One region of the Cellulosimicrobium sp. EB106-03-01-XG111 genome, then DNA from elsewhere that is predicted to be linked to it. Evidence: riboswitches for the same ligand, from Rfam matches in the RefSeq annotation. Region 1 holds a riboswitch; each other region holds the start of a gene.
What was found. A riboswitch is a leader RNA that binds a small molecule or an ion and turns the genes downstream of it on or off. The one in region 1 is predicted to bind S-adenosylmethionine.

Region 2: it holds a riboswitch for S-adenosylmethionine, as region 1 does, so the genes downstream of both, AC3WT4_RS08160 (ABC transporter substrate-binding protein) here and AC3WT4_RS00230 (methylenetetrahydrofolate reductase) in region 1, are expected to answer to the same signal.
Region 3: it holds a riboswitch for S-adenosylmethionine, as region 1 does, so the genes downstream of both, AC3WT4_RS07990 (aminotransferase class V-fold PLP-dependent enzyme) here and AC3WT4_RS00230 (methylenetetrahydrofolate reductase) in region 1, are expected to answer to the same signal.

The regions. Positions count from the first base shown of each region.
Region 1 is NZ_JBYTEQ010000001.1:46,163-55,547, forward strand. Features, by position in the region: gene AC3WT4_RS00190 (MMPL family transporter) at 1-291, shown strand, start outside; gene AC3WT4_RS00195 (FBP domain-containing protein) at 275-781, opposite strand; gene AC3WT4_RS00200 (VOC family protein) at 1,269-1,649, opposite strand; gene atpC (ATP synthase F1 subunit epsilon) at 1,827-2,144, shown strand; gene AC3WT4_RS00210 (VOC family protein) at 2,149-2,547, opposite strand; gene AC3WT4_RS00215 (DUF2630 family protein) at 2,640-2,888, shown strand; gene AC3WT4_RS00220 (hypothetical protein) at 2,939-3,190, shown strand; gene metE (5-methyltetrahydropteroyltriglutamate--homocysteine S-methyltransferase) at 3,247-5,694, opposite strand; gene AC3WT4_RS00230 (methylenetetrahydrofolate reductase) at 5,727-6,788, opposite strand; SAM riboswitch class I at 6,794-6,896, opposite strand; gene AC3WT4_RS00235 (sodium/solute symporter) at 7,108-8,631, opposite strand; gene AC3WT4_RS00240 (heavy metal transporter) at 8,628-9,083, opposite strand; gene AC3WT4_RS00245 (LytR/AlgR family response regulator transcription factor) at 9,080-9,385, opposite strand, start outside.
Region 2 is NZ_JBYTEQ010000006.1:233,664-243,048, forward strand. Features, by position in the region: gene AC3WT4_RS08130 (FAD-dependent oxidoreductase) at 1-1,099, shown strand, start outside; gene AC3WT4_RS08135 (NADPH-dependent oxidoreductase) at 1,096-2,031, shown strand; gene AC3WT4_RS08140 (LLM class flavin-dependent oxidoreductase) at 2,091-3,356, shown strand; gene AC3WT4_RS08145 (rhodanese-like domain-containing protein) at 3,450-3,872, shown strand; gene AC3WT4_RS08150 (LLM class flavin-dependent oxidoreductase) at 3,962-5,077, shown strand; gene AC3WT4_RS08155 (LLM class flavin-dependent oxidoreductase) at 5,159-6,256, shown strand; SAM riboswitch class IV at 6,432-6,545, shown strand; gene AC3WT4_RS08160 (ABC transporter substrate-binding protein) at 6,649-8,274, shown strand; gene AC3WT4_RS08165 (ABC transporter permease) at 8,345-9,298, shown strand; gene AC3WT4_RS08170 (ABC transporter permease) at 9,295-9,385, shown strand, end outside.
Region 3 is NZ_JBYTEQ010000006.1:197,698-207,082, forward strand. Features, by position in the region: gene AC3WT4_RS07975 (O-succinylhomoserine sulfhydrylase) at 1-1,214, opposite strand, end outside; gene AC3WT4_RS07980 (rhodanese-like domain-containing protein) at 1,211-1,702, opposite strand; gene AC3WT4_RS07985 (RNA-directed DNA polymerase) at 1,973-3,517, shown strand; SAM riboswitch class IV at 3,637-3,752, shown strand; gene AC3WT4_RS07990 (aminotransferase class V-fold PLP-dependent enzyme) at 3,786-5,219, shown strand; gene AC3WT4_RS07995 (GNAT family N-acetyltransferase) at 5,332-5,979, shown strand; gene AC3WT4_RS08000 (CsbD family protein) at 6,102-6,275, opposite strand; gene AC3WT4_RS08005 (GNAT family N-acetyltransferase) at 6,368-6,967, shown strand; gene AC3WT4_RS08010 (MaoC/PaaZ C-terminal domain-containing protein) at 7,070-8,137, opposite strand; gene AC3WT4_RS08015 (3-oxoacyl-ACP reductase) at 8,134-9,385, opposite strand, start outside.

The DNA of each region.
Region 1 (9,385 bases):
GTCGTCACGACGGCGGCCGTCGCCATCGGCATCGTGTTCCTCGGCTTCGCGGCGGGCGAGCTCGTCGCGATGAAGGAGGTCGGCGTCGGCATGGCCGTCGCCGTGCTCCTCGACGTCACCGTCGTGCGCGGGCTGCTGCTGCCCGCGACGATGACGCTCCTGGGCCGGTGGAACTGGTGGCCCTCCTGGCGCGGGGGCGAGCCCAGGTCCGCCGAGGGAGAGCCCGGGTCCACCGAGGGAGAGCCCGGGTCCGCCGACGTGGAGCCGCGGTCGGTCACACGTCGCGCATGACCTCGGTGACGAAGCGCGCGGAGCGCTCGCGGAGGCCGTCGACGCGGAGCTCGACGAACAGCTCGCGCATCGACTCGTCGTCGCCCATCTCGGTGCGGGTGGGGGCCCGGCGGACGTTCTGCGAGCAGAGGAACTGCGTGCAGATGAGGGTGCCGACGGTGTTGCCGCGGCGCCCGGCGGCCCCGGCGCGGCGCGCCACGTAGAGGCTGACGTCGTCCGTCACGACGACGTCCTCGCACCACGCGCACACCGCGCGCTTGCGGCGTCCGCCCGTCTTGGCGTCGGTCGAGCGCAGCAGGACGCCGCGCGGCTCGTCGTCGACCTCCACGACGGCGTAGGCGAGGAGCGGGGACTTGCGGTCGCGCCACCCGAGGTAGTCGAGGCGGTCCCAGTCGAGCGTGTCGAGGTCGGGGAGGGTCGCCTGCGCGGCCTCGCGCTTGGACGCGTTGACGAACGACGCGCGGATCTGCTTCTCGGTCAGGGGGTTCATGGGTTCGCTGCTTCCGTGTCAGGACGGTCCGCAGCCCGGCGGGCGTGCACGACGACGCGTGCTCGCCCGGGCGCACGACGGCGCCGCCGGGGGCGGGAGGACGGCATGCCCGCAGCCGTCGCGTCGTGACCGGCGCAGCCGGGCGACGACGGGGTCGTCGGACGGCGGTGCGCCCCGGAGGGAGGCGGGCGTCGGGGACGACGGCCCGCGGCCCGGTGGTCTCAGCGGGTGACGGTGCGGGGGGAGAGGGCGCCCGAGCAGGCCGCCATGGCCACCTCGCAGCCTGCGGTGCCGTGCATCCGCGTCTCCTCGTCCCGTGCGGCGCGCCGTCGGCGCGATCCTGAACCGTGGTCGTGCCCGTCCGGCACGACGGACGGCTGCCCACGGCAACCGTCACCCTCGATGGTGCGCCTCGGCACCCGCCGTCGTCAACGTGATTGCCGCCCGGGTCGCCGCGCACCCCCGAATAGACGGCCGACGCCGTCCCTCAGGACGTCGCCCAGACGCCCAGCTCGTTGCCGCTCGGGTCGAGGAAGTGGAACCGACGGCCGCCGGGGAACTCGTACGGGCCCTCGACCACCTCGCCGCCCGCGCTCCGGACAGCGGCGAGCGTCGCGTCGAGGTCCGTGGAGAACAGCAGGACGAACGGACCGCCGCGCGTCACGTCGCCGGCTTCGACCAGGCGCAGACCGCCGGCCTCGTCCGCGCCGGACTCCGCCGCCGTGCGGATCCCGGCGTACCCGGGGCCGTAGGAGACGAACTCCCAGCCGAAGGCCGCGCCGTAGAACGCCTGCGCGGCAGCGAGGTCGGTCACGGGGAGCTCGACGTAGTCGATGGAGTGGTGGATGCCGTGCGCGTGGGTGCTCATGCACCCATCGTGGCGCGGGCCACCCACGGTCGACGCGCGAGCCGATCGCAGGCACCACCTCGGCGGGTGGTTCCCGGTGACCTTCGACCCCGACCGGGTGACGAAGTGCCGGGCCCGGCGAGCAGGTCGCCCGGCCAGACTCGGAGGTTCCGCCGTCCACCGTCCGGGAGGAACTCCGTGCCCGTCGCCCTGCCGTCCCCGTCCGAGACCGCCGCACCCGCCGGGGAGCGGCTGGTGTCCGTGGAGGTGGTGGTGCCGTCCGGGGTGTTCTGGGCGGGGGAGGCGCGGAGCGTGACGGTCCCGGCGGCGTCGGGCACGCTGGGCATCCTGCCGCGGCACCAGCCGGTCGCGGCGTCGCTCACGGCGGGCCGGGTGCGGCTGCGCACCCCGGACCTCCCGACGGCCGAGCTGCGGATCGGGGGCGGGTTCGTCGTCGTCGACCAGGACGAGGTGACGATCCTCGCCGACGACGCGACGTGGGTGCGGGCTCGCTAGCCCGCTACGCGGGGTCGGTCGTCGTCCCGAGCTGCACGACGACGACCCGGTGCCCGTCGGGGTCGTGGACGTGCGCGAACCGGTCACCGGTGTCGGCGTCGGCGTCGGGCCCGACGAACGGCTCGACCCCGGCCGCGGCGAGGCGTGCGAGGGTCGCGTCGAGGTCGTCGACGTAGAGCACGAGGTTGGGCAGGCCGTGCCGCACGAGCGGGGCGCCGCCCTCGGGGAGCGGCACGAGCCACAGGCCGGGCTCGTCGACGCGTCCGGGGCCGACGTGGAGCAGCGGGAACCCCTCCGTCTCCCCCTGGAACAACGTGCGGAAGCCGAACCCGTCGGCCCAGAACGCGGCGCTCGCGTCGAGGTCGCGGCAGAGCAGGACCGTGCGCCCGATCGTCGTCGTCATGCGACGAGCCTAGGGCGCACCGCCGCCGCCGCGCCCGCGTGGGGCCCGGTCTCCCGGGGCGCGCCCGCGCCGTCGGGCATACCGTGGACGGCATGACGACCGACGGCGGCATCCGCAGCACGATCAGCGAGCTCGTGGCGCAGGAGCACCGGCTCCGGGAGCAGCTCGCCCGGGGCGAGATCTCGGGCCCGCAGGAGCAGGAGCGGCTCCGCGCGATCGAGGTCGAGCTCGACCAGTGCTGGGACCTGCTGCGCCAGCGCGGCGCCGCGCGCGAGTTCGGCGGCGACCCGGATGCGGCGACGGTGCGAGACCCCGGTACGGTGGAGAACTACCTGGACTGATCGCCGACGGCGACGTCCGGCTCCCGTTCCTACCTCAGAAGGAGAACCCCATGACCACGTCCAGCGAGCAGGCGGCGCACAGCCCCCTCCCCACCGGGACCGAAGGGCGCGACATCCCCGGTCACGCGGGCGCGGTCGCACGGTTCGTCGTGGCGTTCGCGCTGTTCGTCGGCGGGCTCGTGCTCATGGGGTCCGGCATGTCCGGCGTCGACGGCGGCGTGTGGCTCTTCGTGGGCGGCCTCGCTGCGGCGACGCTCGCGTTCGCCCTCCCGATGGCGGGCACGGGCACGACCGAGCGCTGACACCTCGACACGGAGGCCGGGTCCCGACGGGACCCGGCCTCCGGCGTCTCCGGGGTTCAGCCGAGCGTGGCCCGGACGGCCTTCGCCGCGGTGACGAGGTGCTCGAGCGACGGCACGGTCTCCTCGTAGCGGCGGGTCTTCAGGCCGCAGTCGGGGTTGACCCAGACGACGCGCGGGTCGATCGACTTCACCGCGAGCTCCAGCAGCTCGGTGACCTCCTCCGTCGAGGGCACGCGCGGGCTGTGGATGTCGTAGACGCCCGGCCCGATGCCGCGCGAGTACCCGGCGTCGCGCAGCTCCGGCACGATCTCCATGCGCGAGCGCGCCGCCTCGACCGACGTCACGTCGGCGTCGAGGCCGTCGATCGCGCCGATGACCTCGCCGAACTCCGAGTAGCACAGGTGCGTGTGGATCTGCGTCGCCGCCTCCACGCCCGACGTCGCGAGCCGGAACGACCCGACGGACCAGTCGAGGTACGCCGGCTGGTCCGCGCGGCGCAGCGGCAGGAGCTCGCGCAGCGCGGGCTCGTCGACCTGGACGATCCCGATGCCGGCGGCCTCGAGGTCCGCGATCTCGTCGCGCAGCGCGAGGCCCACCTGGTTCGCCGTGTCGCCGAGCGGCTGGTCGTCGCGCACGAACGACCACGCGAGGATCGTCACGGGACCGGTGAGCATGCCCTTGACGGGCTTCTCGGTGAGCGACGCCGTGTACGCGGACCACTCGACCGTGATCGGCGCGGGCCGCGTGACATCGCCCCACAGGATCGGCGGGCGGACGCAGCGCGACCCGTACGACTGGACCCAGCCGTTCGCCGTGACGGCGAACCCGTCGAGGTGCTCCGCGAAGTACTGCACCATGTCGTTGCGCTCGGGCTCGCCGTGCACGAGGACGTCGAGGCCCAGCTCTTCCTGGATCGCGACGACGCGCGCGATCTCCTCACGCATCGCGGTCGTGTAGTCCGCGTCCGACAGCTCGCCCTTCGTCCACAGCGCGCGGGCGCGGCGGATCTCGGGCGTCTGCGGGAACGAGCCGATCGTCGTCGTGGGCAGCAGCGGCAGGTTCAGGCGCGCCTGCTGCGCCGCCGCGCGCTCGGCGTACGCGCCGCGCGCGAAGTCGGCGTCGCTCAGCGCGGCCGCGCGCTCGCGCACGGCGGGCACGACGACGCCGCTCGCCTCCGCGCGCGACGCCACCGCCGCGCGGGACGCCTCGATCTGGGCCGCGACGGCGTCGTGACCCTCCGTGAGCGCGCCGGCGAGCGTCGCGACCTCGCCGACCTTCTGGTCCGCGAACGCGAGCCAGTCGCGCAGGCGCGGGTCGAGCGTCGTGCCCGACACCGTGCCGGGCTCGGCGAACGTCTCGTCCTCGACGTCGTGCGGCACGTGCAGCAGCGACGTCGACGTGCCGACGGCGACCGCGCCCGCGCCCAGGGCCTGGACGGTGTCGACGACGTCGAGCTTCGCCGCGAGGTCGGCGCGCCACACGTTGTGCCCGTCGATCACGCCCGCGACGAGCGTCTTGCCCGCGAGGCCGGGGACCCCGCCGTCGGCCGCCGCCGGGACCGCGCCCTTGACGAGGTCGATCGCGATCGCGTCCACGTCCGTGCCGGCGAGCAGCGCGAGACCGTCGCGGGCCTCCCCGCCGTCGCGCTCGGCAGCGGCCTGGAGGCCGCCGAACGGCGCGGCGACGAGGATCGCGGGACGCGCCTGCGCGGCGTCCACGGCATCGACGGAGAGCTCCGTCGCGAGCGTGCGGTACGCGGACCCCACGGCGGCGGCGAGCTCGGCGAACGGGACGTCGACGGAGTCGGTGACGAGGATCGGCTCGTCGAGCTGGACCCACGGCGCACCCGCGGCGGCGAGCGCGCGCAGCAGGTCGGCGTAGGCGGCGACGACGTCGTCGAGGCGGTCGAGCGGCGCGAACCCGGCGGGCGCGTCGTCCGCGGCCTTGGACAGCGCGAGGAACGTCACCGGCCCGACGACGACGGGCCGCGTCACCACACCGGCCTCCTTCGCCTCGACGAACTCGCGCACGACGCGGTCGTCGACGAACCGGATCGGGGTGTCCGGGCCGATCTCGGGCACGAGGTAGTGGTAGTTCGTGTCGAACCACTTGGTCATCTCGAGCGGGGCGTCGTCCCCCTGGCCGCGCGCCACGGTGAAGTAGCCCGCGAGGTCGAGGCGGCCGGCGTCGTCGGTCAGCGACGCGAACCGCGACGGGACCGCCCCGAGGGCGGCGGCGACGTCGAGCACCTGGTCGTAGAAGGAGAACGAGCCGGGGACGGACGCGTCGTCGGTGCCGAGGCCGAGCTCGACGAGGCGGCGCACGGTCGCGAGGCGCAGCTCGCGGGCCGTGGCCTCGAGCTCCTCGGCCGACGTCTTGCCGGCCCAGAACGCCTCGACGGCCTTCTTGAGCTCGCGGCGGCGCCCGATGCGCGGGTAGCCGAGCACGGTCCCGGCGGGGAATCCGACCGGGTTCTGGGTAGGGGAGGGTACGGAAGTGGCCATGATCGAAACCTCTTGCTGGTCCGGAGGACCGGTCAGACGGGCGCGCCGTGCGTGGCGGCGCTCGTCGTGGGCAGGGAGGTGCCGGTGACCCACGGCCCGCTGGCCAGGTCCGGGACGAGCGGGGCGGCGGCGGCGCTGGCGCCGCCCCCGGTCCCGCCCGACCCGCCGCCGAGGTGGACACCCTCGAGCAGGTCAAGAGCGGCGCGGTGCTTGTTGAACGTGTACACGTGCAGACCGGGCGTGCCCGCGTCGAGGACGCGCTGCGCGAGGTCGACCGAGTACGCGATCCCGTAGGCGTGCTGCGCCTCCGGGTCGGGCAGGGCGTCGAGCGCGTCCAGCAGGTGCTGGGGCGCGCGCACGCCCGTGAGCTCCTCGACGCGACGGAGCCGCGCGGGCTCCGTCGTGGGCAGCAGCCCGGCGAGGATGGGGATCGTCACGCCGGCCGCACGGGCCTCGGCGACGAAGTCGGTGTACGACGACGCGTCGTAGAAGAGCTGCGTGATCGCGAAGCTCGCGCCGGCCTGCTGCTTCTGCCACAGGCGGCGCACCTCCTGGGTGCGGCTCGTGCCGGCGGCGGGGTTGCCGTCGCAGAACGTCGCGACGGCGATCGTCAGCGGCCGGGCCGCGCCGCGCAGCGCGACGGCCGGGTCGGACGCGCAGCGCGACGCCTCGACCTCGCGCAGCAGGGCGACGAGCTCGGTCGACGACCGGACGCCGTCGGGCGCGGGCTGCCAGTCCGGCTGGTCACGCGGCGGGTCGCCTCGCAGCGCGAGGAAGCTCCGCACGCCCTCGTCGAGGAAGTCGGTGATGACCGACTCCACGTCCTCGCGCGACGCCCCGACGCACGTGAGGTGCGCGATCGGCAGCACGGGCGTGCCCTGGAGCAGCCGTCCCACGACCTGGCGCGCGGTCGCGCGGTCGGTGCCCGCCGCGCCGTACGTCACGGACACGAAGTCGGGGTGCGTCGCGACGAGACGGCGTGCCGTCTCCCAGAACTTCGGGGCCGCGTCCGGTCGGCGCGGGGGCATGAGCTCGAACGACACCGTCGGCCGCGGACGGCCCGGACGGTGCGCGAAGGGTGCCTCTGAGGTCATGCGTCACTCCATCGACCCTGGCGTTAGCACCTTTGTCCTCGGGAGGCTTCCGTCGGCGGGTTGCTGCGGTGTCGTCGAGCCAGGACTCTCGACCGCTCTGGATGGTTGCCACGATCCTACGACCCATCCGACATGCGGTCGAGAGCGCCCGCCAGGTGAGATGCGGAGGGATCAGTCGGAGGCGTACCGACGTCCCGCGCTACAGATCGCAGTCTCTCTACGCGACGAATTTCAGGTTTCCTCCGCTACAGATCTCAGGTGCTCGAGCGATGTCCCAGACGCCGAGCGTGGCGACGGGTCGTCGTCGGCCTTCCGGGTCTCAAGCCCGCCGGCGCTCGGGCACATGCAGACGCCGGAGGAACCGGTCGGTGCGCAGCGGCGGGCCGCGCCGGTCGAGGAGCGACACGACGACGACGGTCGCCGTCGCGAGCGGGATGGTCCAGGCGGCGGGCTGGGCGAGCAGGGCGCGCACGACGCCGGGGACGCCGTCGGCCGTGTCGCCGGACGGTCTCCCGTACCCCGTGGCGACGAGCGCGGACGACGCGAGCAGCGCCGTCGCGCACAGGACGGCCCCCACGACCATGCCCGCCACCGCGCCGCGCGCGGTGAGGCCGCGCCACCAGACGCCGAGCAGGATGACGGGGGACAAGGCGGACGCGGCGAAGACGAACACCGTCCCGACGCTCGTCACGAGGCCCTGCGGGATGGTGACGAGCGCGAACGCGAGCGGGATGAGCGTGCACGCGACCGCCGACCACCGGAAGGACCGCACGGTGCCGCCGAACAGGTCCTGGCTCACGACGCCCGCCAGCGCTACCACGAGCCCGGACGACGTCCCGAGGAACGCGGCGAACGCCCCGGCGACGACGAGCGCGGCGAGCAGCTCGCCGCCGAGCCCGGGCACGAGGCGGGTCGGCAGCGTGAGGACGACGGTGTCCGCGACGCCGGGCGCCGCGAGGTCGGGCGCGACGACCCGCGCCACGAGCCCGAGCGTGCTCGACACCATGTAGAACACGCTGATCATGACGAGCACGACGACGGTCGTGCGGCGGGCCGAGCCGCCGTCGGGCGAGGTGTAGAAGCGCACGAGGACGTGCGGCAGGCCGGTCGTGCCGAGCAGCAGGGCGAGCAGGAGCGAGACGGTCGCGTAGGCGTCGAGGCCGCCCGGCCCGGCCTCGTGGGGGAACACGGCGGCGGGGTCGAACGTGACGACGGCGCCGCCGGGCTCGAACGCCCCCCCGAGCGCCATGAGCACGACGACGAGCGGCACCGCGAGGGCGGTGAGCTTGACCCAGAACTGGAACGCCTGGACGAACGTGATGGAGCGCATCCCGCCCGCGGCGACGACGGCGCTCACCACGACCGCGATCCCCACCGAGCCGACCCACGGCGGCACCGGGGCCACGCTCGTGATGACGAGCGCCGCCCCGTGGAGCTGCGGCACCACGTACAGCCACCCGATGACCAGCACGAGCACGCTCGTCACGCGGCGCGCGACCACGGAGTCGAGCCGGGCGTGCACGAAGTCGGGGATCGTGTACGCGCCGCTGCGCCGCAGGGGGCCCGCGACGAACAGCAGGACGAGCAGGTAACCCGCCGCGTACCCCACGGGGAACCAGAACGCCTCTGCGCCGGACAGCAGCACGAGGCCCGAGAGCCCGAGGAACGTGCCCGCGGACAGGTACTCGCCGCTGATCGCCGACGCGTTCCAGACCGGCCGCACGGTGCGCGACGCGACGAAGAAGTCGCTCGTGGTGCGCGAGATCCGCAGGCCGTAGAACCCGATGAGGCCGGTCGCGAGCAGGAGCAGCGCGATCGCGACGAGGGGCAGCGCGCTGGTCACGGCGCACCGCCGTCGTCGGGGCCGGGCTCGTCGGGCGCTCCCGCGCCCTCGGCGAGCGCGCGGTACCGGCGCTCGTTGCGCGCCGCCGCGATCGCGAAGACGACCGCGAACGCGACGATCACGGGGTAGAAGCCGTACGCGTGCACGAGCCACGGCAGCGGCACGCCGAGCACCACGACGTCGTCCAGCGCGGGCACGCCGCTCATCGTCACCGTGAGCAGCGTGACGACGGCGAGGAACGACGCCACGCACGCCAGCCCGAGCCGGAGCTGGGCCCGGACGAGCCCGCGCGTGTACGCGGTCGCGGCGTCGTCCGGCTCGCCGGTCCGCGTCGTGCCCGACGCCGCCCCGCCCCCCGGGGACCCGTCCTCGCCGGGGCCCCGGCTCGTGGAGGGGACGTCCGTGGACCGGACGCGCACGCGTGCGTCGCGGCGCGGGTCGGTGCCCGTCACGGCGCGCCCCGGTGCGGCCCGAGGAGCGCCTCGCGGACCGCGGGCACCATGCGGCGGCTCACCGGGACCTCGTGCCCGGCGACGACGAGCGCGGGCTGCGCCCCGCCGAACCGCGCCGCGGTCACTGCCGCGCGGTCCACGAGGTACGACCGGTGCACGCGCAGGAACCCCGCGGGCGCCCACCGCTCCTCGAGGTCGGAGAGCGGCTCGCGCACGAGGAACTGCTCGGTGTCCGTCACGAGCCGGGAGTAGTCGCCCTGCGCCTGCACCCACCGCACCGCGCTGCGCCGGACGAGCCGCGT
Region 2 (9,385 bases), on a different contig from region 1:
CGTCGTGCTGCTCGAGCGCTTCGCTCCCGGGCACGCGCACGGCGCCTCGCACGGGACGTCGCGCATCTACCGCACGACCTACGCCGAGCCCGAGTACCTCGACCTCGCGCAGGAGGCGCTGCGCCTCTGGCGCGAGATCGAGGACGAGACCGGGACCGCGCTCCTCGACGTCACCGGCGGCGTGAGCCACGGGCGTCGCGACGGCGCGGCCGAGCGTCGCGCCGACGCGATCGGCGCCGCGTTCGCGGCCCGGGGGATCGAGCACGAGTGGCTCGACCCCGCGGCCGCGGCCGAGCGCTGGCCGGGGCTGCGGTTCGAGGGCCGGGTGCTGCACGAGGTCGCGACGGCCGGCCGGCTCCACGCCGACCGCGCCGTCGCGGCCCTCCAGGGGGCCGCGGCCGCGCGGGGCGCCGACGTGCGGCACGAGGTGGCCGTCCGGCACGTCGAGCGCGTGCCCGAGGGCGTGCGCGTCGTCACCGACGGCGCCGACGTCGTCGCGCGGGTCGTCGTCGTGACCGTCGGGGCGTGGAGCGCGGGTCTGCTCGGCTCCCCGGCGGGCGGCTTGCTGGGGCAGGAGCTCCCGCTCGTCGTCACGCAGGAGCAGCCCGCCCACTTCGCGCTCGCCCCCGGGACGTCACCCGCGGGGTGGCCCGCGTTCACGCACGACGTCGGTCCCGGCACCACGTGGCCGAGCGGCGTCTACGGGCTCGCGACCCCGGGCGAGGGCGTCAAGGTCGGCTTCCACGGCGTCGGCCCCGTCGTCGACCCCGACCGGCGCTCCTACCGGCCGGAGCCGGGCCAGCTCGCCGCGCTGCGCGACTACGTGCGCACGTGGCTGCCCGGCCTCGACCCCGACGCCTACGTCCCCGTGAGCTGCACCTACACCACGACGCCCGACCAGGACTTCGTGCTCGACCGCCGCGGCCCGGTCGTCGTCGGCGCCGGGTTCTCCGGCCACGGCTTCAAGTTCGCCCCGGCCGTCGGGCGCGTGCTCGCCGACCTCGCGACCGCCCCCGGCTCGCTGCCCGACGGCGGCACCGCCGCCGAGCGGTTCGCGCTCGCCCGCCTCGCCGCACTCCCCGAGAGGACCGCCTCATGACGATCGCTCCCGCACCCGCCGCCGCGGACGCTCCGGCTCCGTCCGCGGGCCCCGAGACGCACGCCACGCACGACACCGGCGGGGCCCGTGCCGCGCTCGCGGCGCGGTACGGCGTCGACCCCGCCGCGGTCGAGGACGTCGCGCCCGGCGCGACCGCGGCCCTGGCACCCGCCGTGGACCGTCCCGGCACCGTCCTCGCGACGCAGCTCCGGCACCGGACGGTGCGCCGCTACCTCACCGACCCGCTGGCCCACCACGTCGTGCCGACGCTCGTCGCCGCCGCGCAGTCGGCCCCGACGTCGTCGAACCTCCAGCTCTGGAGCGTCGTCGCCGTCACCGACCGCGTGCGCAAGGCGCGGCTCGCGGCGCTCGCGGGCGACCAGGAGCACGTGCGCACCGCGCCGCTGCTGCTCGTCTGGCTCGCCGACGTCGCGCGGGCCCGCGCCCTCGGCGAGCGCGAGGGCGTCCGGCTCGAGGCGACCGACTACCTCGAGACGACGGTCGTCGCGTTCCTCGACGCCGCCCTCGCCGCGCAGAACGCCGTCGTGGCGGCGGAGTCGCTCGGTCTGGGCACCGTGTACATCGGCGCGCTGCGCAACCACCCCGCCCAGGTCGCGGCCGAGCTCGGCCTGCCCGAGGGCGTGGTCGCGGTCGTGGGGCTCGTCGTCGGGCACCCCGACCCCGCGGGCGGGGAACGCGTCAAGCCGCGGCTGCCGCAGGCGGCCGTCCTGCACGCCGAGCGCTACCGCGCTGCCGGCCAGGAGCAGCACGTCGCGGCGTACGAGGAGCGCATCGCGCCCTTCTACCGCGAGGAGGGGCTCGACGGCGGCTGGCGCGACCGCGTCGTCGACCGCCTGCGCGTCCCCGGCGCCCTGCGCGGGCGCGCCCACCTGCGCACCACGCTCGCCGCGCTCGGGTTCCCGTCCAAGTAGCCCGGCGACCCCGCGCGAGACCGCGTCGCCCCGAGCCACCGCACCCACCAGAGGAAGCCATGTCCCACCAGCACCCGCACCCGACCGCCGCCCCCGGCGGGACGCGACCGGCGTCCGGCCGCGTCCCGCTGTCCGTGCTCGACCTCGCGATCGTCCCCGAGGGGGCGACGGGCCAGGACGCGGTGCGCCGCGCCGTCGGGCTCGCACGCGACCTCGACCGGCTCGGCTACCACCGCGTCTGGTACGCCGAGCACCACCTGTCGCCCGGCGTCGGCTCGGCGTCGCCCGCCGTGCTCGCCGCCGCCGTCGCGGCCCGGACCGAGCGCATCCGCGTCGGCAGCGGTGCCGTGCTGCTCAGCACGACGAGCCCGCTCGTCGCCGCCGAGCAGTTCGGGACGATCGCCGCGCTCCACCCGGGCCGCGTCGACCTCGGGCTCGGCCGGGCGTTCACGCCGCCGACGGGGGAGAAGGGGGCCGGGGCGCCGCCGCGGCGGGCCCGGCCCGCCGCCGGGCCCCGCGTCGTCGACGGGCTGTACGTGCCCGGTGCGCCGCCCGCCGACGTGAACGACTCCGTGCTGCGCGAGCGGATCCTCGCGCAGAAGCGGATCGTCGGGGCGTCGCGCACCCCGGCGAGCTTCCGCGACGAGCTCGAGCTCGTGCTCGGGCTGCGCGCCGGGACCTACCGCGACGAGCGCGGGACGCCGTACGTGAGCCCGCCCGTCGAGGGCGCCGACTGGGACCTGTGGGTCCTCGCGTCGAGCGCCGGCGAGAGCGCGCGCGTCGCGGGCGAGCTCGGGCTGCCGCTGGCCGCGAACTACCACGTGGCGCCGTCGGCGACGCTCGACACCGTCGCCGCGTACCGCGAGGCGTTCCGGCCGGGCGTGCTCGCCGAGCCCTACGTGGTCGTGTCCGCCGACGTGCTCGTCGCCGACACGATCGAACGGGCCCGCGAGCTCGCGACACCGTTCGCGGACTGGGTGCTCTCGATCCGCAGCGGCGCGGACGGCGCGATCGCCTACCCCGAGCCGGGCACGTCGCCCGCGTGGGAGGACCGCCCCGAGTCCGAGCGCGCGCTCGTCGCGGACCGGGTCGACACGCGCATCGTCGGTGACCCCGAGACCGTCGTGCGGCGGCTCGAGACCCTGCGCCGCGCGACCGGCGCCGACGAGCTGCTCGTCACCACCGCGACCCACGACGCCGACGACGCGCGCCGCTCGTTCGCGCTGCTCGCCGAGCAGTGGTTCGCGGGCGCCTCCGGCAGCGGCGACACCACGGCCACGATCGCCACCCCCGACGTCGCACCCGCCCTCGCCACCACCCGCTGACGCGGGATCGACCGCGCGTCTCCCGAGCGACCCGCGGAGGGTCGGCCTCGGACGTGCGGGTCGATCTCGCGACCTCACCCGAAGGAGACACCCATGACCACGACCCCGCCCCTCCGGACCGCGGCCGACGCCGCCGCACAGGTCGCCGACGGCGCGCTGCTGATCGACGTGCGCTCGGCCGGAGGTCGCGCCGCGCACGGCGAGATCCCCGGCGCCACGCTCGCGGACCGCCACGATCTCGACGCGCTGTTCGGCCCCGCCGACGCCCCGGTGGTCTCGCTCGACACGCCGGTCGTCGTCGTGTGCGGGTCGCCGGACGGCTCCGGGCCCGTCGCCGAGGCCCTCGCCCGGCGCGGGTACACGAACGTCTCGCACGTCGACGGCGGGTTCCCGGCGTGGAAGGACGCCGGGCTCCCGGCGTCCGACCCGGTCGACGGGCCCGCTCCGTCCTCCGGGCCGACGTCGTCCGCGGAGCCGACGGTGCCCTCGAGGTCGACGGCGCCCGCCGCCCCCTGAGCGGCACCCGTGCGCCGCCGCGCACGTCCGGTCCGCGAACCCGCACCACCCCACCCCGAACCACCCGCACCGACACCACGGAGACCCTCATGCCCGTCGAGTTCCTCGGCATCGCCACGACCAACGACGCGTCGGAGACCACCGACCGCACGACCGCTGCGTTCGACCCCGCCTACCTCGAGCGCCTCGTGCGCGCGCACGAGGACAACGGCTGGACGCGCGTCCTCTTCGCGTACGGATCCTCCGGCCCCGAGCCCGCCGCCCTCGCCGCCTACACCGCCGCGCGCCTGCAGTCGATCGAGCTCCTGCTCGCGCACCGGCCCAACGTGTCCTACCCGACGTACGCGGCCAAGACGTTCGCGACGCTCGACCAGCTCTCCGGCGGGCGGCTCTCCGTCCACTTCATCACCGGCGGCAACGACCACGAGCAGGGCCGCGAGGGCGACACGCTGACCAAGGACGAGCGGTACGCGCGCACCCAGGAGTACATCCAGATCGTCAAGCAGGCCTGGTCGAGCGCCGAGCCGTTCGACCACCACGGCCCGTTCTACGACTTCGACGACTTCGTGCTCGACGCCAAGCCGTTCGAGGGCCGCACCCCGACCATCTCGTTCGGCGGGTCGTCCGACGCCGCGTTCCGCGTCGGTGCGGCCGAGGCCGACATCTACGCCGTCTGGGGCGAGCCCCTCGACCGCACCGCCGAGCAGATCGCGCGCGTGCACGCCGAGGCCGCCGCCGCGGGCCGGACGACGCCGCCGCGCATCCACGCCGCGTTCCGGCCGATCGTCGCGCCGACCGAGGAGCTCGCCTGGGAGAAGGCACACCGCATCCTCGACCGGATCGAGGCACGCAAGGCCGCCGCCGGGGGTCGGCTCAGCCGTCGGCACCCGATCGACAAGCCCGAGAACGCGGGTTCCCAGCGCCTGCTCGAGATCGCCGCCCAGGGCGAGCGCTTCGACACCGCGCTGTGGACCGCGACCGCGAAGGCCACCGGCGGCGCCGGCAACTCCAACGCGCTCGTCGGCACGCCCGAGCAGGTCGCCGAGGCGCTCCTCGCGTACTACGACCTCGGCGTCCGCGTGATCTCGGCCCGCGGCTACGACCTGCTCGACGACGCGGTCGACTTCGGCCGCTACGTCATCCCGATCGTCCGCGAGGAGGTCGCGAAGCGCGACGCCGCCGCCGCCGAGGCTGCCGCGGCCTGACAGGTCGGCAACCCCGCCCCGGGTCGGCAGCTCCGGTACCGGGCCCCCCGAACGACGACACCGACAGCAAGGAGCAGGACCGTGCGGTTCCAGGTACTCGACATCGTGTTCAACCCGCCCCACCCCGTGACCGGGGAGGCGGTCGCGCCGTCCGACCGGTTGAACCGGGTCGTGGAGACGGCGGTGCTCGCGGAGGAGCTCGGGTTCGACTCGTTCGCGGTGGGGGAGCGGCACGCGGGCGAGGTGCTGTCGTCGGCACCCACGGTGATCCTCGGCGCGGTCGCGGCGCGGACGTCGCGCATCCTGCTGAGCACGGGTGTCACCGTGCTGTCGCTGCTCGACCCGATCCGCGTCGCCGAGGACCTCGCGACGGTCGACCAGCTGAGCCGCGGGCGCTTGGAGATCGTCATCGGCAAGGGCAACGAGGTGCTGCAGTACCCGCTGCTGGGGCTGGACATCGACAAGCAGTACGAGTACCTCCAGGAGAACTACGAGCTGCTGCGCCTGCTGCTGTCGGAGGAGGACGTCAGCTGGAGCGGGCGGCACCGCCACGCGCTGGAGCACGCGACGACGCTGCCGCGGCCGTTCGCCGGGCCGTTCCGGATCTGGCACGGGTCGGCGACGTCGCGCTTCGCGGTGGACCTCGCGGCCCGGTACGGGGACCCGATCGTCAGCGCCAACGCGTTGCAGCCGCGCGAGAACTACCAGGTCCTCATCGACCGCTACCGCGAGCGGTACGCGGCGCACGGGCACGACCCGGCGTACGGGTTCGTCGGGTCGGGCTCGGGCGGGCTGTTCCTCGCCGACACGACGGAGGAGGCGATCGAGCAGTACCGCCCGATCTACGAGGGCCAGGTCGCGGCGGCGGCACGTCGCGGCTACGGGGCGGACGCCGTCGGGAAGGCACCGAGCTTCCGGACGGTCGAGGACGCCGTCGAGCGCGGGCCCGCGCTCGTGGGGTCGCCGGAGCGCGTGGCGGAGAAGATCCTCGACTACCACGCCTCGTACGGGCACGATCTGCAGTCCGTCTCGGTGAACCACCTGATCCCCGCGACGCAGCAGGAGGACGTGCTGCGTCGGTTCGCGGAGGAGGTCGTCCCCGTCGTGCGGGCCGAGGTGAAGACGGACCTCTGGAGCGTGGCCGACGCCCGTCGCGCGGCGGGCTTCACCGCGGCCTGAGCGAGCACGCCGGACCGGAGGGGCCCGTCTCGCCCGGCGAAGCGGGCCCTCGCCGTGCTCGTGACGGCCCCGCCGACAGGTCGCGACGTCGCGGAGCAGGAAACAACCGTCCGCCTGGCGGGACGCGCGTCTCGATACTTGACTCAACCAGTCGGGATTGTCTTTCCTGCTCCCAGGTGACGAGCGTCAGCACGCAGGCCCGGCTCGCTGACCAGCAACCCTTCGACGTGACGGGGTGCTCCGGGAACGACCTGACCGCGCCGCTCCCGCGGCGCGGTAAGCACGGCACACCGGTGGGCACCCCCGCCGCGCCGGCCCTGGGCCCGGCGCGGTCGACCACCGGCGCCGGACGACCGCCGGTCCTCAGCCGGCACCGAGGAGAGCAGCACGACATGATCCCCACACCTCACCGACGCCGGTCCCTGACCGTCGTGGCGGCGGCCGCCGCCACGGGCCTCCTGCTCGCCGCGTGCGGCGGCGGGTCCGGCACGTCCGACGACGGCGGGTCGCCCAGCCCGTCCGGCGAGCCCGTCGCGGGCGGCGACCTGACCTTCGCGATCACGGTCGACTCGCACTGCCTCGACCCGCAGCAGGTCGGCAACAACGACGCCATCGCGGCGGCCCGCCAGACCGTCGCGTCGCTCACGGCGCAGGACCCGGAGACGGGCGAGATCCTGCCGTGGCTCGCGGAGAGCTGGGAGGTGAACGACGACGCGTCGAGCTACACGTTCCACCTGCGCGACGACGCGACGTACGCCGACGGCACGCCGATCGACGCCGAGTCGGTGAAGACGAACCTCGACGCGATCGTCGCGCTCGGTGCGACGGCGTCGCTCGGGTCGCAGTACCTCGTCGGCTACGAGGGCACGACCGTCATCGACCCGCAGACCCTCACGGTGGACTTCGCGGCGCCGAGCGCGCAGTTCCTCCAGGCGACGTCGACGTTCTCGCTCGGCCTCCTCGCCCCGTCCTCGGCCGACCTGAGCGTCGAGGACCGCTGCGCCGGCAAGTTCGTCGGCTCCGGGCCGTTCTCCGTGAAGTCCTACACGCAGGACCAGGAGATCGTGCTCGAGAAGGTCGCGGGCTACGCGTGGGGCTCGGAGGCCAACGACCACCAGGGCGAGGCCTACCTCGACACGGTGACGTTCAAGGTCATCCCCGAGGCGAGCGTGCGCAGCGGCAGCCTGCAGTCCGGGCAGATCGACGCGACGGCCGCGATCTCGACCGTCGACCTCCCGCAGTTCGACGGGAACGGGTTCTGGCTCGAGTACCGCGCGAACCCGGGCGTCGTGTTCAACCTCTTCCCCAACGAGTCGAGCCCGCTCGCGGGCGACGAGGCCGTGCGGACGGCGATCCTCCGGGGCATCGACCGCGAGCAGATCGCGGACACCGTGCTCAGCGAGCAGGACGAGCCGGCCACGAGCGTCCTGTCGCACTCGACGCCGCTCTACGAGAGCGTCGCGGACGAGCTCGCCTACGACCCCGAGGGCGCGAAGAAGATCCTCGACGACGCAGGCTGGGTCGAGGGCGCCGACGGCGTGCGCGAGAAGGACGGCCAGAAGCTCTCCACGACCGTGACGTTCTGGCAGGTGCCGGAGCCGCTCGAGCTCGTCCAGCAGCAGCTCGCGCAGATCGGCGTGGACCTCCAGCTCCAGCACGTGACCGTCGCGGAGTCGCAGGCGATCAAGGAGAGCGGCGACTTCGACTTCGACTACTACAACCTCACGCGCTCCGACCCGGACGTGCTGCGGACGATCTTCTCGGCGAACGCGCGCAACATCAACCAGCGCGACGCGGAGGAGGTCGACGGCCTGCTCGACGCGTCGGCCGCGGCGACCGACCCGGCCGAGCGGCAGGAGCTCGTCACGGAGGCGTCCCGCCTCCTGGTCCAGAAGGGGCACGCGATCCCGGTCTACGAGCTCTCGACGACCATTGCGGCCGCCGACACGGTCCACGGCCTGACGTTCGAGGCGTCGTCGCGGCTCGACTTCTACGACGCCTGGGTCACCCAGGGCTGACCCGCCGGGCCCGCCTGCCCGACGCCGCGGCGTCGGGCAGGCGGGCATCCCCCACGGAAGGAGGCCGACCATGGGCCGGTACGTCCTGCGTCGCGCCGGGCAGGGGCTGTTCGTGCTCTGGGCGGCGTTCACGATCTCGTTCTTCGTCCTCTACCTGCTGCCCAGCGACCCGGCCGCGCTCATGGCGAGCGGCGGCGGCGAGGCGGACCAGGTGGACCCCGCGCTGCTCGACGCGCTCCGCGCGCAGTACGGCCTCGACCGGCCCGTGCTGGTCCAGTACGCCGACGCGCTGTGGCACGCGCTGCGGCTCGACTTCGGGACGTCGTACGCGTCCGGGGCGCCCGCGACGCAGCTCGTGCTCCAGGCGCTCCCGGAGACGCTGCGGCTCACGGCCGCGGCGCTCGTCCTCGCCGTCGTGGCGGGCGCCGGCATCGCGATCGCGAGCACGTTCCCGCGCGCGGCCTGGCTGCGCCACACGCTCGCGTCGCTCCCGCCGCTCGGCGTCGCCCTGCCGCCGTTCTGGCTGGGCCTGCTGCTCCTGCAGTGGTTCTCCTTCCAGCTCCCGGTGTTCCCCGCGATCGGCAACGAGGGCGCGATCAGCCTCGTGCTGCCGGCGATCACGCTCGCCGTCCCGGCGAGCGCCGCGCTCGCCCAGGTGCTCGCGCGGAGCCTGCGCGGGACGCTCGGCGAGCCGTACGTCGAGACGGCGCGGGCCAAGGGCGCGAGCCGGGCGCGCGTGCACTTCGGCCACGCGCTGCGCAACGCCGCGATCCCCGCCCTGACCGTGCTGGGGGTCGTCGTGGGTGGGCTGCTCGGCGGCACGGTCGTCACGGAGACGGTGTTCTCGCGCGCCGGCCTGGGACGGCTCACGGTCACGTCGGTGGACGCGCAGGACATCCCTGTGGTGCAGGCGGTCGTCGTCCTCTCGGCGCTCGTGTTCGTGGTCGTCACGCTCGTGGTCGACCTGCTCTACCCCCTGCTCGACCCCCGGATCGACGCACGACAGAAGGCGGTGGCCGCATGAGCACCAGGCCGGGAGTGCGCATCGTGCTCCGGGACGAGGCCCGGGTCGCGGACCGTGCCGCGGCGGCGGACGCCCCGCCGTCGGGCG
Region 3 (9,385 bases), on a different contig from region 1:
TCTTGCGGGTCCTCCAGGCCCACCGACAGGCGGACGGTCGTCTCCGCGATCCCGACGGCGGCGCGGCCCTCGGGGCCGAGCTTGCGGTGGGTCGTCGTGGCCGGGTGCGTGACGAGGGACTTCGCGTCGCCGAGGTTGTTCGAGATGTCGACGACCTGGAGCGCGTCGAGGAACGTGAACGCGCGCTTCTTCGCCGTCTCGGGGTCGGTGCCCTCGGGCACGGCGAGGTCGAACGTCACGACCGTCCCGCCGCCGCTCTGCTGCGACCGCGCGAGCTCACGCTGCGGGTGCGACGCGAGGAACGGGTACCGCACGCGGCCGATCCCGGGGAGCTGCTCGAGCGCCTCCGCGACCTGCGCCGCGGCGGCGTTCTGCGCGGCGACGCGCACGGGGAGCGTCTCGAGGCCCTTGAGCAGCACCCACGCGTTGAACGCCGAGAGCGACGGCCCGGTGTTGCGGATGAACGTCTGCACCGGGCCGGTGACGTACTCCTCGGTCCCGAGGATCGCGCCGCCGAGCACGCGGCCCTGCCCGTCGATGTGCTTGGTCGCCGAGTACACGACGACGTCGGCCCCGAGCTCGAGCGGCTTCTGGAGCAGCGGCGTCGCGAACACGTTGTCGAGCACGACGACCGCGCCCGCGGCGTGCGCGAGCTCGCTCACGCGCCGCGCGTCGACGATGTCCTGCATGGGGTTGGACGGCGTCTCGAAGAACACGACGTCCGCGGGGGTGGACAGCGCCTCCTCCCACTGCGACAGCACGTGGCCGTCGACGTAGTCCGTCCGCACGCCCCACTTCGCGAAGATCTCGTCGAAGATGACGAGGCTCGACCCGAAGAGCGCGCGCGCCGCGACGATGCGCGACCCGGACCGCACCAGCGCCGCGAGCGCCGTGAACACGGCGGACATGCCGGACGCCGTCGCGTAGCAGGCCTCCGCGCCCTCCAGGAGGCGCAGGCGCTCCTCGAACGTGTGCACGGTCGGGTTGCCGTACCGCGAGTAGACGAACCGGTCGAGCTCTCCCTGGAACGCGGCCTCGGCGTCCGCCGCGCGGTCGTAGGTGTAGCCCTGGGTGAGGAACAGCGCCTCGGACGTCTCCTGGAACTCGGTGCGCGCGTGACCGCCGCGCACGGCGAGCGTCGCGGGGCGGGCGCTCGCGGGCAGGGGCTTGCGGCCGGAGCCGCCGGGCACGCTCCCGGGCACGGCCGCGCTCACCGGGCGGCCTCGTCGAACGTCGTGGTGGGCAGCCCGCGGACCTTCCAGCCCTCGACGTCCCGCAGGCCCGAGAACCCCTGGGCGCCCTCGAAGCCCTCGAGCACGTTGTACGACGGCCCGAGCCCGGCGGCCGTGGCCGCGCGCGCCGCGCCGATCGACCGCTGGCCCGAGCGGCACAGGAACACGACGGGACGCTCGTCGCCGGGCGTCAGGCCCGCCTCGACGAGCTGGTCCAGGAACCGCGGGTTGGGGCCCGCCGGGGTGACCCACTCGTCGAACACGACGTCGCGGCCGAGGTCCGTGGCGTCGGGCACGCCGATGGTGCGCCACTCGCCTTCGGTGCGGACGTCCACGAGCACGGCGCGCTCGTCGTGCGCGAGCAGGTCCCACGCCTGCTGCGGGGTGAGGTCGCCGGCGTAGCCGACGGCGGGTCGTGCGTCGGGCAGCGCCGACCCCGCTGCCGACGCCTGCTGGGACTGGTCGCTCATGAGAGTCCTCCTCCATCGATCGTGGCAGTAGCACCCTGCGCCCGGCCGCCGAGGCGGTCCGGGGGGTTGCTGCGGCGTCGACGTGCCACGTCACTCGGCCGCTCCGGATGGTTGGCTCGGATCGTACGCCACGCGTCCGACGCGCGGAACGCCCGTCTCAGCGCTGAGTGGGACCCACGGTGTGCCGGATGCTTCGAACCAGCAATAGTCGGAGGGTGAAACGCATCCGAGAGGGTTGCGCATTGGAAGCGCTGGTGCGAGTCTCGCCCGGTGCCAGCCGTGCAATGGGAACGAGCTCTCGACGTCGACCGCGCAGCATCGAACCTTCGGGTCGAGTTCGTAGAAGATTGGTACCGAGACCCATGGAATTGGCCCGAGCTGGAGTTTCTGCAGAAGGTCGGTCGAGGCGAACTACACACCTATCTCGATGGCTCTGGCTCGCGCAAGCTGACACTGATCGACGTGCCAAAGGAGAATTGGGGAGTTAGGCCGGCGGTGGTCTTGGACATCCTGGACCGGCTCGCATACCAGGCGCTTGTGGACCGTATTAGCGTTGAGGCGATCGGCGCTCTCCCCAGGAACGTCTACGGATGGAGGCTTCCTCCAGCCGATCCAGAGCGGGGAGTTTACTCGAAAAACTCGCTCCAGTGGGATGTTTATCGTTCACACCTCGAGTCTGCTGCATATCAGTTCGACGTGGCCCTCGTCTCCGACATTGTCTCTTTTTTCGCGAGCATCCCTGTGCAACTCCTCCAGGAGCGGATAGAGCAGATTGCCAAGAAGGGAAAGGCCACTGGCCGACTCCTCGGTATGCTAGAGGGATTCGATAGGAATGCCCATCGAACGGGCATACCGCAACGTTCTTTCGCATCTGCTGTTCTGGCCAACATGTACGTGTCGTCGTTGGACGATGTGCTTGAGGGCCACTCCTCAAGCATCATGGAACTTGTCGTGCGCGGAACGAAGGGGGCGAACCCGCGAACAAGTTGGACGCGCTGGATGGATGACATTTGGCTTTTCGGGGATGACGGAGCGTCGATGCGGTCGGCCCAACTCGAATTGCAGTCCACGGCGCGGTCGTTGGGACTCCATGCAAACAGCGCAAAGACAAGGCTCCTGGAAGGTCCAGAGGTTTGGGAGCGCGCGATGCAGATCGAACACAGTGCAATCGATGAGGCGCTCGATTCGAAGGCGGATGAGGGGCCACTCGAGGAACTCGTGGATCGTCTATTTGAGGAGCCAGCCGTCGCGGGAAGGACGAGCCTCAAGTTTGCGGCTAATCGCATGCTAAAGCATGGCTCCAGCTACCGTGTGATTGATATGCTTGATGCATGCGTCGAGATGCCGCACGGTGCGGACATCCTTGGTCCGCTATTCAGAGAGAACTTTGTTCAGGCGAGCTTGCAGGATTGGCTCGTGGAACATTCGAGGTCCGAATGGGCTGCTTTCGAGTGGTCTACAGCACACTACCTGCGAATGATTTCGCCTAACATTAGGCCGCGAAAGAACATGATCGAACTCGTGGAGTCGCTGGTAAGCGAACCGGCGACATCGGCCCCACTGCTCGCCATGGCCGCTCACCGCTTAGCCTGCTGGGACCCCGACAAATTGCGCGGTGCAGCCCGCGCTTCGATGCCCCACTGTCATCAACCTCTAAGCCGGCGAATCCTCGCGTTCTGCGCGCTCGCGTCAAATGAGGCACGCACGGTGGTCAGGGATTGGCTAAAGCAGGAGGAGGAGAACCTGCTAGCCCTCAAGGTACTCGAGAATTCAAATTATGGCCTTCCCAAAATCTCGAAATTTTACAGCGCGTGAGTCCGGCGGCCCTCGGCGTGCAGTGACCGTGGGCCGCGACGTCGCGAGAGAGCGTCCACCATGCGGACTGCCCTGACCACGGGTTGACACGGAGTGCCGCCGCGCACATCCTGGACGCAGGTCATGAGTGCCAGCGCGAAACCCCGGTTTGCTGGCCGGCAACCCTCCTCTCGCGGCGGGGTGCCCCGGGTGACGACCAGGCCGCACGCCGACCGGCGGGCGGCAAGCGCGGGGAGGTTCTCCCCGGACGACCCTGGAGGACTGTGCCATGACTGCTCTCGCGGACGTCTCGTGTCCCACCGACGCCCCGGCCCCTGACCTCGCGGCGCTCGCCGACGCGCCCGCGCTCCTGCCCGTCGTCGGCGGGGACACGCTCGTCCCGCTCGTCGACGGCCGCAGCGTCCCGTACGCGAACCTCGACGTCGCGGCGTCGGCCCCGGCGCTGCGCTCGGTCGCGGACCGCGTGACCGAGGTGCTGCCGCTCTACGCGAGCGTGCACCGCGGCGCGGGCTACCTGTCGCAGGTCTCCACGGCGCTCTACGAGGCGTCGCGCCGCACGATCGGCACGTTCGTCGGCGCGCGCGAGGACGACGTCACGGTCGTCACGCGCAACACCACCGACTCGCTCAACCTGCTCGCGGGCTGCGTCCCGGCGAACGCGGACGGCACGCCCGCGCGCGTGCTCGTCCTCGACGTCGAGCACCACGCGAACCTGCTGCCGTGGCAGCGCGCCGGGGGCGCGACGGTCCTCGCGGGCGGCGCGTCCGTCGCGGAGACGCTCTCGGGCCTGCGCACCGAGCTCGCGCGCTTCCCGTACGCGCTCGTCGCCGTGACCGGCGCGTCCAACGTCACGGGCGAGTCCCTGCCGATCACCGAGGTCGTCCGCGCCGCGCACGACGCTGGCGCGCGCGTCGTGCTCGACGGCGCCCAGCTCGTCCCGCACCGCGGGTTCTCGCTCGCCGCGTCGGGCGCCGACTACGTCGCGTTCTCGGGGCACAAGACCTACGCGCCGTTCGGCGCGGGCGCGCTCGTCGGGCGTCGTGACTGGCTCGACGCGGGCACCCCCTACCTCGCGGGCGGCGGCGCCGTGCGCCAGGTCGCGGTGACCGGGACCCAGTGGCAGACGGCGCCCGCGCGCCACGAGGCCGGCTCGCCGAACGTGGTGGGTGCCGCGGCGCTCGCGGCGGCGTGCGACGCGCTCGCCGCGCTCGACCCGGCCGACCTGCACGCGCACGAGGCGGCGCTGCGCGCGGCCCTCGTCGCGGGCCTGGAGGCCGTCCCCGGCGTCCGGGTCGTGCGCGTCTGGGACGACGCCGTCGACCCGGTCGGCGTCGTGACGTTCGCCGTCGAGGGCCACGACCCGGGCCTCGTCGCCGCCTACCTCTCGGCCGAGCACGGCATCGGCGTGCGCGACGGCCGGTTCTGCGCGCACCCGCTGCTCGCGCGCCTCGGCTACGACGCGGGCGCGATCCGCGCCTCGGTGGGCGTCGGGACGACGGGCGCGGACGTCGTGCGCCTCGTCGAGGCCGTGCGCGCGTACGTCGAGCAGGGCCCGACGACCCGGTACGAGGTCGTCGACGGCTGCTGGGCCGTCGTCGACGACCCCCGCCCGGTCCCCGCGGGGTCCGGGCTGGAGGGTCTCTTCGCGACCGCCGCGGCGGGCTTCCTCGCCGACGCCGCGGGCTGCGGACCGGCCGTCTGACCGTCGTCGGCGGCCGACGGGGGAGCCCGTTCACCGGCCCGTCGCCGAGCGTTGTCCACCGCGTCGCCGGACCCTCTTGGCGCGGTGTTCCGCGTGTGCTCTGATATGCGCTGTGCTGCACGACGTCGTCCTCTCGGGGCACGGTTTCCGCCTGGAACCGCTGGCCCTGGAGCACGCTGAGACGCTGGCCGGCCTCGTCGACGAGGCGATGTGGTCAGGCATGAGCATCCCCCTGCCCTACGGGGTGGCGGGGATGGCCGATCTCGTGGCCGCGACGCGCGCGGCCCCGGACCTCACGGGCTTCGTCGTGCGCGCCGTCGACCCCGACGGCGTGCCCGGCGCCGTGCTCGGCAGCACGGCGTTCCGCGACCTGTCGCTCGTCGACCGCCGCGTCGAGGTGGGTCGCACGTTCTACGCGCGGTCCACGTGGGGGAGCCTCGTCAACCCCGTGACCAAGTGGCTCCTGCTGCGCCACGCGTTCGAGACGTGGGACGTGCACCGGGTCGGCTTCCGCGTCGACACGCGCAACGAGCGCTCGCTCGGCGCCATGCGCCGTCTCGGCGCCCACGAGGAGGGCGTCATGCGCGGCCACCGCACCGCGCCCGACGGGACGCGCGCCGACTCCGTGCTGTTCTCGATCCTCGCGCCCGAGTGGCCCGGGGTCGAGGTGGGTCTCCTCGCGCGGATCACCGCCCCGCGCGTCGTCCCGGTGCTCGCGCCGGCGGCGCCGGCCGACGTCCGGCCGCTCGCCGCGTCCTGACCCACCGCGCCCGGGCGGTCCTGCCCTGAGCGTTCCGCCCCGATCGCCGCGAGCGCACGGTCCCGGAGACGCCACGAGGGCCCCGCCGTAGCGGAGCCCTCGCGGTCGAACGGTGGAGCATCTCAGCGGTCGAACGCGTCCTTGACGTCGTCGCCCGCCTGCTTGACGTTGGCCTTGGCCTGGTCGCCCTGGCCCTCGGCCTCGAGCCGCTCGTTGTCCGTGAGCTTGCCCGCGCCTTCCTTGAGCTTGCCACCCGCCTCTTCAGCGGCGTGCTTGGCCTTGTCTCCGAGTCCCATGGGTGCTCCTCTCGTCGGTACCTCTCGACCGTAACCACGGTCGGCCGGGCTCGCACGCCGTCGGGGCACGGGCGGTGTGGTGGGATGTGCGGGTGCAGCACGACACCGTCCTCGAAGGCTTCGGCGTCCGTCTCGAACCGCTCGCCGCGACCCACGCGCCCGCGCTCGGCGCCCTCGTCGACGACGGCATCTGGGCGGGCATGTCCAGCGCGGTGCCGCGCGGCACGGAGGCGATGGAGGGCTACGTGCGCGACGCGGTCGCCGCGCCGGGCCGGCTCGCGTTCGCGGTCGTGGGCGTTCCCGGTGCTCCCGGTGCGGACGGCGAGCCCGCCGACGCCGCGGTCCGCGGCTCGACGTCGCTCTACGAGTGGGTGCCGTCCCAGGGTCGGGTCGAGCTCGGGTCCACGTTCTACGCGCGCGGGTGGTGGGGCGGGACGACGAACCCGGCCTGCAAGTACCTCCTGCTGCGGCACGCGTTCGAGGACCTCGAGGTCGCGCGCGTCGCGCTCCGCGCCGACGCCCGCAACAGCCGGTCCCTCGGGGCGATCCGGCGCCTGGGCGCGGTCCCCGAGGGCGTGCTGCGCAGCCATCGCGTGGCGCCCGACGGCTCCCGCCAGGACACCGCCTACTTCTCCATCCTCCGCGACGAGTGGCCGACCGTCCGCGACGGGCTGCTCGCCCGCCTGTCCTGACCGGCCGGCGCGTCGACCACGAGCCTGCGCGGCGTCGAGCACGGGGTCGGTGTCGTCAGGCGCTCGACGACGACACCGACCCCGTGCTCGGCAGCGGGACCGTCAGGGGCGCGGGGTGACGCGGCCCGCGAGGTGGAGGGGGCCCTTGCCGTCCCACGCCTGGTAGGCGACGCCCGTGCCGGGGTCGCCCGCGCCGTCGGGCACGGCCGCCGGGACCTGCCCGACGGCGTCCCGCACCTCGGCGGGCACGTCGCCCGCCGGGCGGAGCGCGACGTCGACCGTGCCGGGCAGCAGCACCGGCTTGGCGAACGTGACGGTCCAGTCGTAGGCGTCGCCGCGACCGGGGCCTGCCTCGGCGAGCGCCCGCGCGGCGGTGTACATGCCGTGCGCGATGGCCCGCGGGAACCCGAACGCCTTGGCGCCCAGCGCCGAGGTGTGGATCGGGTTGCGGTCGCCGGACACGGCCGCGTACGCGCGGCCGGTCCCCGCGCCGAGCGCCCACCGCGCGGTGGGCAGGGGCGGGACGAACGCGGCCGGTCCCTCGGCGTCGGCCGGGGCGGGGCCGCCCGGGAGGGACGCGCCCTTCGCGAGGTACGTCGAGACGCCCCGGTAGGCGAGCGTCGTCGCGGCCAGCCCGCTGCCCGCGGCGCGCTCGTCGTCCGTGCGCAGCACCGAGACCTCCGTGATGAGGTCCACCTGGACACCGCGGCGGTGCGGGCGCAGGTCCTGCGCCCGCGCGCGGACCTCGAGCGCGTCCCCGAGCCGCACCGGACGCAGCACGGACACCGAGTTCGCGAGGTGCACCATCCCGAGCAGCGGGAGCGGGAAGTCCGCCCGCACCATGACGGCCGTCGCGAGCGGGAACCCCAGCACGTGCAGGTACCCGGCGGGCAGCACGTCCGACGGCGCCTCGCCCACGAGCCGCGCGTACCGCGCGAGGTGCGCGGCGCTGCCCACGTGGCCCGGCGCCGCGTCGTCGCCCGTCGGGACGGCCGCGACCCGGTACATGACGTCCGGGAGGGTGAGCTCCGTCGGGCCGCCCCGGACGGGGAGCCGGTGCGCCGCCGCGATCCGGCCCGACGCCGCGAGCCCGCGCACGTACAGGCCGCCCAGCCCCGGGACGGCGGGCAGCGTCTCGACGCGCGCCGGGGCGCCCGCAGGCGCCGTCACCGGCCCACCACGTTCTGCCCGCACACGCGCAGCACCTGGCCGTTGACGCCCCCGGCCGCGGGCGACGCGAGGAACGCGATCGCCTCGGCCACGTCGACGGGCTGGCCGCCCTGCTGGAGCGACGCGACGCGGCGCGCGACCTCGCGCTGCACGAACGGGATCGACGCCGTCATGTCCGTCTCGATGAAGCCCGGCGCGACGGCGTTCGCCGTCCCGCCCGGACCGCCGGGTGCCGCGAGCAGACGGGCGAACGCGCGCGTGTGCCCGATGACGCCCGCCTTCGAGAACGCGTAGTTCGCCTGGCCGCGGTTGCCCGCGATGCCGCTCGTCGAGGCGAGCGACACGACGCGCGGCGCGGAGGAGAACCCGTTCGCGCCGAGCAGGTACTCCGTGATCCGCAGCTGCGCGGCGAGGTTCACCGCGACCACCGCGTCCCACTTGTCGGGGGACATGTTGGCGAGCAGCTTGTCGCGCAGGATGCCGGCGTTGTGCACGAGGACGTCGAGCCCGCCGTGCCGTGCGCGGGCGTGCTCGAGGATCCGGGCGCCCGCGTCGTCGGCGGTCACGTCGAGCTGCAGCGCCGTGCCCTTGATCTCGTTCGCGACCCGGGCGAGCGCCTCGCCCGCGGCGGGCACGTCCACCACGACGACCCTCGCGCCGTCGCGCGCGAGCGTCCGGGCGACCTGCGCCCCGATGCCGCGGGCCGCACCCGTGACGACCGCGACCTTGCCGGCGAGCGGGTGGTCGAGGTCGGCGGAGGCGCTGTCGGACGCGCTCGGGCCGACCCGGAGGAGCTGGCCGTCGACGAACGCGGACTTCGCGGACAGGAAGAAGCGGAGGGTCGCGAGGACGCTCGGGCTGTCGACGGGGGCGTCGTCGGTCACCTGGACACCGTTGGCGGTCGCCCCGTAGCGCAGCTCCTTGGCGACGGACCGCAGGAACCCGTCGACGCCCTCGCGGGCGGCGGCGAGCTCGGGGGAGTCGGTGTCGGCGGGGGCGCGCGAGATCGTCACGACGCGGCCGTTCGGCGCGAGGCGGCGGAGCGTCGCGGAGAGCGCCATGACGGGCGCGGACGCGTCCTGCGGCCGCTCGATCCCGCTGAGCACGACGACGACCGCGCCCCAGCGGGTCGTGTCGTCCGGGGTCTGGCGGACGTCGAGGTCCCAGGCGAGCAGGGCCTCGGCGACGAGGTCGGCGTCGTCGCGCACGCCGGGCGTGCCGCCGAGCACGAGCACGGGCCCGACGGTG